Regions from separate parts of the Streptomyces sp. Sge12 genome, predicted to be linked through region 1. Evidence: riboswitches for the same ligand, from Rfam matches in the RefSeq annotation. Region 1 holds a riboswitch; the other holds the start of a gene.
What was found. Region 1 has a riboswitch for guanidine ahead of B6R96_RS04165 (Ohr family peroxiredoxin). Riboswitches for the same ligand answer to the same signal wherever they lie in the genome.
Positions count from the first base shown of each region.

Region 1 (3,469 bases):
TCGGGCCGGGCCCCGTCGAGTTCGGCCAGCACCGCTTCGGCCCCGTACCGTGCGGTCAGCCGGTCGAGTCCGGCCTCGCCGATCTCCCGCCGGTGACGCCACGGGCCGAAGGCGAGCGTCGCCAGGTCCCCGGCCGCCGTGAGGTCGCCGAGCGTGCCGCGGGCCCCCAGGACCGCCTCGGCCATGCCGTACGCGTTGTCCTGCCGGCGGTCCTCGTGCCGCAGCCAGGGCAGCAGCTCGGGGCGGTCCGCGAGCAGTTTCAGCAGCGCGATGCGCACTTCGCCCACATCACCGGTGTCCTGGACACGCGCGATCAGCTCGGCCACGCGCCGCTCCGGCACCCGTCCGGCCAACGCCTCCGCGCAGGCCCGGCGGCGCCACCACGGCTGCGCCGAGTCGGCCACGCACGTCGCGAGGGCGTCGGCGTCGTACCCGCGCAGGCCCGCGGTGTCGGTCCGCCCGGCTTCCGGGGTCAGCGACTTGATCGTCTTCAGCATCCCGGGATGCTACTCGGTGGCGCCGGGCGGACTCCGCGCAATATTGCCCGCGCGGCGGCCGCCTGGGGGTAAGTCCACTTGATACAGGCCGAGTTGAACCTGCCATGAGCTGCGACGCCGAGCGCCCGCGCCGAACACTTCGCGCGGCACGGACGGCCGCCGGCGACACCTGCGGTCACCCTCCGTGTTTAACTGCCGGAAATTCGGTAACAAGACGTAGTGACAGGCAGTCAATACCGGACGGAAGGCAGGAACATGACCCTCGTTACCGTGCTCATCCTCGTCGCGGTCCTCGTCCTCGTCGGACTGCTGATCGCGGCTCCCAGCGCCAGCGTACGGCGCAACCCCTTCCCGGGCCGCCGGCAGCGAGCCGACCACCGCCGCTCGGGCGCTGCCCGGTCGACCGGGATTCCCGGCCAGCGGGGCATCCAGCACCACGCGCGGTGACCGCGGGCCGCGCCGGCCGCGGCCGCCCCGGGCGGACCGCGGCTGCGCGCCCGGCCGTCAGGCCGGCGGCGGGGGCGGGCCCTGCGTGAGGACCCTGGCCGCGGCCAGCTCCTCGCGGGAGGCCTGCTCGGCGAGGTCCAGGTAGCCGTACGCGTCCTCGCCGACCGGGATCCGCAGCGGTGTGGGGCCCTCGGCCGCCACGATGTCGAGGACCCGCGCGGCGAAGTCCTCGGGGCGCCCGGTCTCGGGGTTCTCCGCCAGCCCGCGGGCGCCCTCCAGCATCTCGCGGTTGGTCACGTCGTAGGCCGGAATCCGGCGCTGCGTCTGGGCCATGGACGTGCCGTAGCGCGTGGCGAACATGCCCGGCTCCACCACCGTGACGCGGATGCCGTGCGGGGCGGCCTCGACGGCCAGCGCCTGGCTCATGCCCTCCAGGGCGTGCTTGCCGGCGGTGTAGGCGGCCAGACCCGGGAATGCGATCCGGCCGACCACGGAGGAGATGTTGACGATGTGGCCGTGCCCCTGGGCCCGCATCAGCGGCAGGACGAGCCGGGTGAGCCGCCACGGGCCCACGACCAGGGTCTCCAACTGGTCGCGCAGCTCGGCGTCCGAGACCTCCTCGACCGCACCGAACAGCCCGATCCCCGCGTTGTTGACGAGCACGTCGATGCCGCCGAGACGCTCGGCGGCGCTGCGGACGGCCTCCTCGCAGGAGGCGGCGTCGCGCAGTTCGAGCGGGATCGGCACGATGCGGCCGGGCCAGGCGGCGGCGAGGTCCTCCAGGTCGGCGGTCTTGCGGGCGGTGACCGCCAGTTCGTCCCCGGCCCGGGCCGCGGCCGTGGCCAGCGCGTGCCCGAGGCCGGAGGAGCAGCCCGTGACCAGCCAGCGTCGTCCCATCGTTCCCCCGTGACGTGTGGTGTTCCGGATCGTGGTGATGACGGTCATGGTCGTGCGGCGGCGGCTCGCGGTCATCCCTCGTGCGGGGGCGTGCGGAGGCGCGCGGGCGCACGTACGGGCGCGCGTACGACCCGACCGGCCCGGCCGGCCCGGCTGCGGGTGAGGAAGTCACGGGTGAGGAAGTTCACCGCGGGGGTGTCCCCGGACGACGGATCGCGTTGCTAGATTGTCCGGCGGCCGGTCCCCGGCCCCGGACGAGATGCGCCGTACCCGGTTATGCACGACGACGCGCGAGGTGCTGCACGAGCAGCGCCGACCGCTGTCCGCACCCGGGCAGCGCCCTCGTCGAGCAAGATGGGCCGACCGCCATGACCGTGCCACTCACCCGCAGCCTGTACCGGACGACCGCGCACGCCGCCGGCGGCCGCACCGGATCCGTCCGCACGGACGACGGACGCCTGGACGTCCGCCTCGCCCCGCCCCGCAAGAAGGTGCCCGGCACCACCAACCCCGAGCAGCTGTTCGCGGCCGGTTTCGCCGCCTGCTTCACCTCCGCCCTCGCGGAGGTCGCCGCCGAGTTCGGGGCGGACGCCTCCGCCGCACGCGTGGCCTGCGAGGTGCAGCTCGGCACCACGGACACGCCCGCGGGCTACGGCCTCGCGGTGACGCTCACCGTCGGCCTGCCCGGGTGGCGGGCGGCGGACCTGCAACCCCTGCTGCACCGCGCGGACGCGGTCTGCCCGTACTCGCAGGCCGTGCGCGGCAACGTACCGCTGACCCTCCTCGCCGTGGACGGGCCCGCCGCCGATGACCTCGCCTGAGCCCGGCCGGGCCGGCCCCGGCGTCCCGGTGCCGGAGCGCGGCGCCTGGCTGCGGCGCGGCATCAGCCGCAACGGCGGACCCCTCGTCGAGGACCGCGAAGTGGTGTGGCTGCAGGCCGGGTCGTACTACGCCGACAGCCGGGGCTTCGCCGGCACGACCTCCTTCGACGGCTCCCAGGTGCACTTCCACCACCTCACGGGCGAGCCCGGCGAGGACGCCGGCACCTTCCGGTGGGAGGGTGGGAACCTCGTCGAGCGGGGCACCAACGCGGACGGTTCCACCTTCCTGGAGATCTGGACCCCGCTGCCCGGAACCGACGAGGACGGCACCTGCGGCTCCTGGTCCGGCCCGGACCACCACGTGGTGCGCCTCGGCCGCCACGTGGTGCACGTCGATTCCCGCACCGGTACGTACTGGCGGTTGTAGCCCCGCCCACTCCTCCTGCCCGGGCCACGGCATACTGAGCAGCGGATGACGTCGGCGGGCCGCGCCGAGCAGACCGGTGAGGGGGCCTCGGATGGCGCAGCTCTTCTTCGACAGCGGGGACCTCGAAGCCACGGAGGCGTTCCTGTCCGCGGCCTACACCCCCATGCAGATCACCGGACGCCCCGGCGACACCCGGGCGCAGATCTCCCGTACCGAGATGGGCGGTCTCAGCGTGGACCGTCTGTCGTTCGGCTACACGATGCGCTACGACGCGGACTGCCTGGGCAAGGTGTGCCTGGTCACGATGCACAGCGGCAGCATCGTGGACACCACCGACGGCCGCGAGGAAGTCTTCGGCCCGGGTGAGACCTTCCTCCTCG
Region 1 is NZ_CP020555.1:899,501-902,969, forward strand. It holds gene B6R96_RS04150 (hypothetical protein) at 1-497, opposite strand, end outside; gene B6R96_RS04155 (hypothetical protein) at 753-944, shown strand; gene B6R96_RS04160 (SDR family oxidoreductase) at 1,002-1,841, opposite strand; guanidine-III (ykkC-III) riboswitch at 2,072-2,134, shown strand; gene B6R96_RS04165 (Ohr family peroxiredoxin) at 2,210-2,662, shown strand; gene B6R96_RS04170 (hypothetical protein) at 2,649-3,089, shown strand; gene B6R96_RS04175 (helix-turn-helix transcriptional regulator) at 3,181-3,469, shown strand, end outside.

Region 2 (3,469 bases), 4.1 Mb from region 1:
CCTCTCCGTCAACGCCGTGTACGCACAGATGGCCGTCGACGTCGGCACCGGCAAGGTCAAGCAGACCGCCATCGGCCTCGGCATCCCCGAGAACACCCCCAACTTCGTACCCGGCCCCGCCATGGCACTCGGCACCCTCCAGGCCGGCGTCGTGGACATGGCCCAGGCCTACGCCACCCTCGCCGACCACGGCCGCCGCACCCCCTACACCTTCCTCGAAAAGATCACCAAGGGCGGCGACACGATCGGCCTGCCCCCACGCACCCCCACCCAGGCCATCAGCCGCGAGGCCGCCGACACCACCACGTCCATGCTGGTCAGCGTCGTCGACAACGGCACCGGTACGGCCGCCCTCGCCGCCGGCCACCCGGCCGCGGGCAAAACCGGCACCGGCGAACTGGACCGCTCGGCCTGGTTCGCCGCCTACACCCCCGAGCTGGTCACCGTGGTCGCGATGATGGGCCAGGACCCGGACACCGGAACCCTGCAATCCCTCTACGGCGCCCTCGGCGAGTCCCGCATCGGCGGCGGCGGATACCCCGCCCGCATCTGGGCCGCGTACACGAAGACCGCCCTGGAGGGCACCGACCCCGTCGACTTCGACCTGGAACTCCAGCCCGGCGCCGCACAGCCCCCGCCCTCGACCGGCCCCGAGACCGAACCGCCGCAGGAGACCCCCGGCGAACCCTCGCCCAGCACCCCCGAACGCCCCACCCGCCCCACCCCCTCGAACGGGACGGGCGGCCGCAACCAGGGCGGACAGAACAACGGCGGCCAGAACCAGGGCGGCCAGGACAACGGCGGCCGGACGAACGGCGGCCAGGGCGACGGCGGCCAGGGCGACGGCGGCCGGGACAGCGGCGGCACCACCCAGGGCGGCGACCAGGGAGGCACCACCCAGGGCACCCAGGGCAGCGCCCAGGGAGCCACGCAAGGAATCGACGGCGACCCGGCGGAGGGCCTGCGACCGCCGTCGGCGTTCCTCGAATAGAGCGACCGTTTTGGTCGGAATCAGTGACCGGAGGTCGCCTTCAGCCCCACCACGGCGACCAGCAGCAGACAGATGAAGAAGATCCGGGCGGCGGTGACGGGCTCACCCAGCACCGCCATACCGAGCACGGCCGCACCGGCGGCGCCGATACCCACCCACACCCCGTACGCCGTGCCGATCGGCAGGGTCTTCGCCGCATAGGACAGCAGCACCATGCTCGCGACGATCCCGGCGCCCGTGAACACACTGGGCCACAGCCGGGTGAAACCGTCGGTGAACTTCATGCCGATCGACCAGCCGACCTCGAGCAGACCGGCGACGAGAAGAAGAACCCATGCCATGACGGCACCTCCGAGACATCGAGCGATACGGGGTGCGTCGTCTTGTCGTACCCGGTACGGCGCGTCTCGTCGGGTTCCCCTCCACCGTAGCAAAAGGCAACGAAAAGGGCCGGTGACCTGCGCCACCAGCCCTCTCACAAGGTCCTACAGGTACAACCCGGTGGAGTCCTCCGACCCCTCCAGCCGCTCCGCGGCCACCGCGTGCAGGTCCCGCTCGCGCATCAGCACGTACGTCGCACCCCGCACCTCGACCTCGGCACGGTCCTCGGGGTCGTACAGCACGCGGTCCCCGGGCTCGACGGTCCGTACGTTCTGCCCGACCGCGACCACCTCGGCCCAGGCCAGCCGCTTGCCCACCGCGGCCGTCGCGGGAATCAGGATGCCGCCGCCCGAGCGGCGCTCGCCCTCCGGCAGATCGGACTTCACGAGCACGCGGTCGTGCAGCATGCGGATGGGCAGCTTGTCGTGGGTGGTGTTCTCGCTCACGCCCCGAACCTACCTGTCCGTACCGGCCCCGTACCGCTCAGGGTCATCCGCGCCTGCGGCGCGCCGACACCACGAGCAGCCCGACCAGGCCCACCGCGACCAGGGCCACGGGCACGATCCGGTCGACGCGCGGAGCCCCGTCCTCATGACGCAGGCCGTCCTTCAGGTCGGTCACGACCCGGTTCACCGTGGCGAAGGCCCGCCCGGCGGTGTTGTCGACGGTCGAGGCGACCCGCGCCTTCGCGTCCCCGATGATCGTCTTCGGGTGCATGCGCACGCCGATCTCGTCGAGCGTCTCGGCGAGCTGCTCGCGGCGGCGGACGATGTCCGCCTCGATCTGTGCGGGGGTCCTGGCTTCCGACACCGCGCTGCCTCCGTCGTCGTGGTCCTGTGGGGCGTAGTCCGCCATGAACAGTCTGTCAGCTTAGTCTCATGGCATACCGATCCCCTCCCGAGGAGAGTGTCAACGATGAGCGAGCGGCTCCAGCCGGGCGACACCGCCCCCGCCTTCACCCTGCCCGACGCGGACGGCAACGAGGTCTCGCTCGCCGACCACAAGGGCCGCAAGGTGATCGTCTACTTCTACCCGTCCGCGCTGACGCCGGGCTGCACGAAGCAGGCCTGCGACTTCACGGACAACTTGTCCTTCCTGACGGGACACGGCTACGACGTCATCGGCGTGTCCCCGGACAAGCCGGAGAAGCTGGCGAAGTTCCGCGAGAAGGAGGACCTGAAGGTCACCCTGGTCAGCGACCCGGAGAAGGAGACGCTGACGGCGTACGGCGCGTACGGCGAGAAGAAGCTGTACGGCAAGACGGTCACCGGGGTCATCCGCTCCACGGTGGTCGTCGACGAGGAGGGCAAGGTCGAGCACGCCTTCTACAACGTCAAGGCGACGGGCCACGTTGCCAAGATCATCAAAGACCTGGGCCTCTGACCCCCCGCCCTCCCTTCCACAAGCGGCCCGCACCCCCGGTGCGGGCCGCTCCGCTTATCGGACGAAACCAGCCGTAACCGTCCGACTATCGGCCCGTTACTCCATACGAGAGCCGCACAGGCGGCCGGACGTCACGGAAGGGCCACACCATGGGAGAACCGCACGACCGCGACACCCTGACCGCAGCGGTCGCCGCATCGAGGGGCTGGGCCGACCTGATGCGGCGCCTCGGCTTCAAGGAGAGCGGAGGGCGACGCCGCATGCTGCAGGAGAAGGTCACCGCCTACGGAATCGACACCAGCCACTTCGCGAAAAGGAGCCCGTGGCGCAAGTACCCCGATGAGGTCATTGCCGCGGCGGCAGCGACGTCCACCACCCTGCGTGAGGTTGCGGTGAAGCTCGGCGCACCCCCCGCCACAGGCACTCTGTCTCACATCGTCCGCCGCATAGCCGCCGCCGGTGTGGACATCAGCCATTTCTGCGGCATGCAACGGAGCGGCGTCGAGCTCCCGTTCACCAGGGAGGAGCTTGCCGGTGCCGCAGCCTCCGCGGACAGCGTGCGCGGCACGGCTCGCGCCCTGGGGGTGCCGGACGACAGTCGCTCCCGTGCCACCCTCGGAAGGATGCTGAAGGTGCACGGAATAGACACCACCCATTTCCGGAACACACGGATCCGCATCCCCGAGGACGCGCTGCGCGCAGCAGTTCCGGCAG
Region 2 is NZ_CP020555.1:4,984,453-4,987,921, reverse strand. It holds gene B6R96_RS22310 (transglycosylase domain-containing protein) at 1-991, shown strand, start outside; gene B6R96_RS22305 (DMT family transporter) at 1,012-1,332, opposite strand; guanidine-III (ykkC-III) riboswitch at 1,364-1,434, opposite strand; gene B6R96_RS22300 (GroES family chaperonin) at 1,477-1,818, opposite strand; gene B6R96_RS22295 (DUF3618 domain-containing protein) at 1,862-2,182, opposite strand; gene bcp (thioredoxin-dependent thiol peroxidase) at 2,288-2,755, shown strand; gene B6R96_RS22285 (HNH endonuclease signature motif containing protein) at 2,905-3,469, shown strand, end outside.
Region 2: it holds a riboswitch for guanidine, as region 1 does, so the genes downstream of both, B6R96_RS22305 (DMT family transporter) here and B6R96_RS04165 (Ohr family peroxiredoxin) in region 1, are expected to answer to the same signal.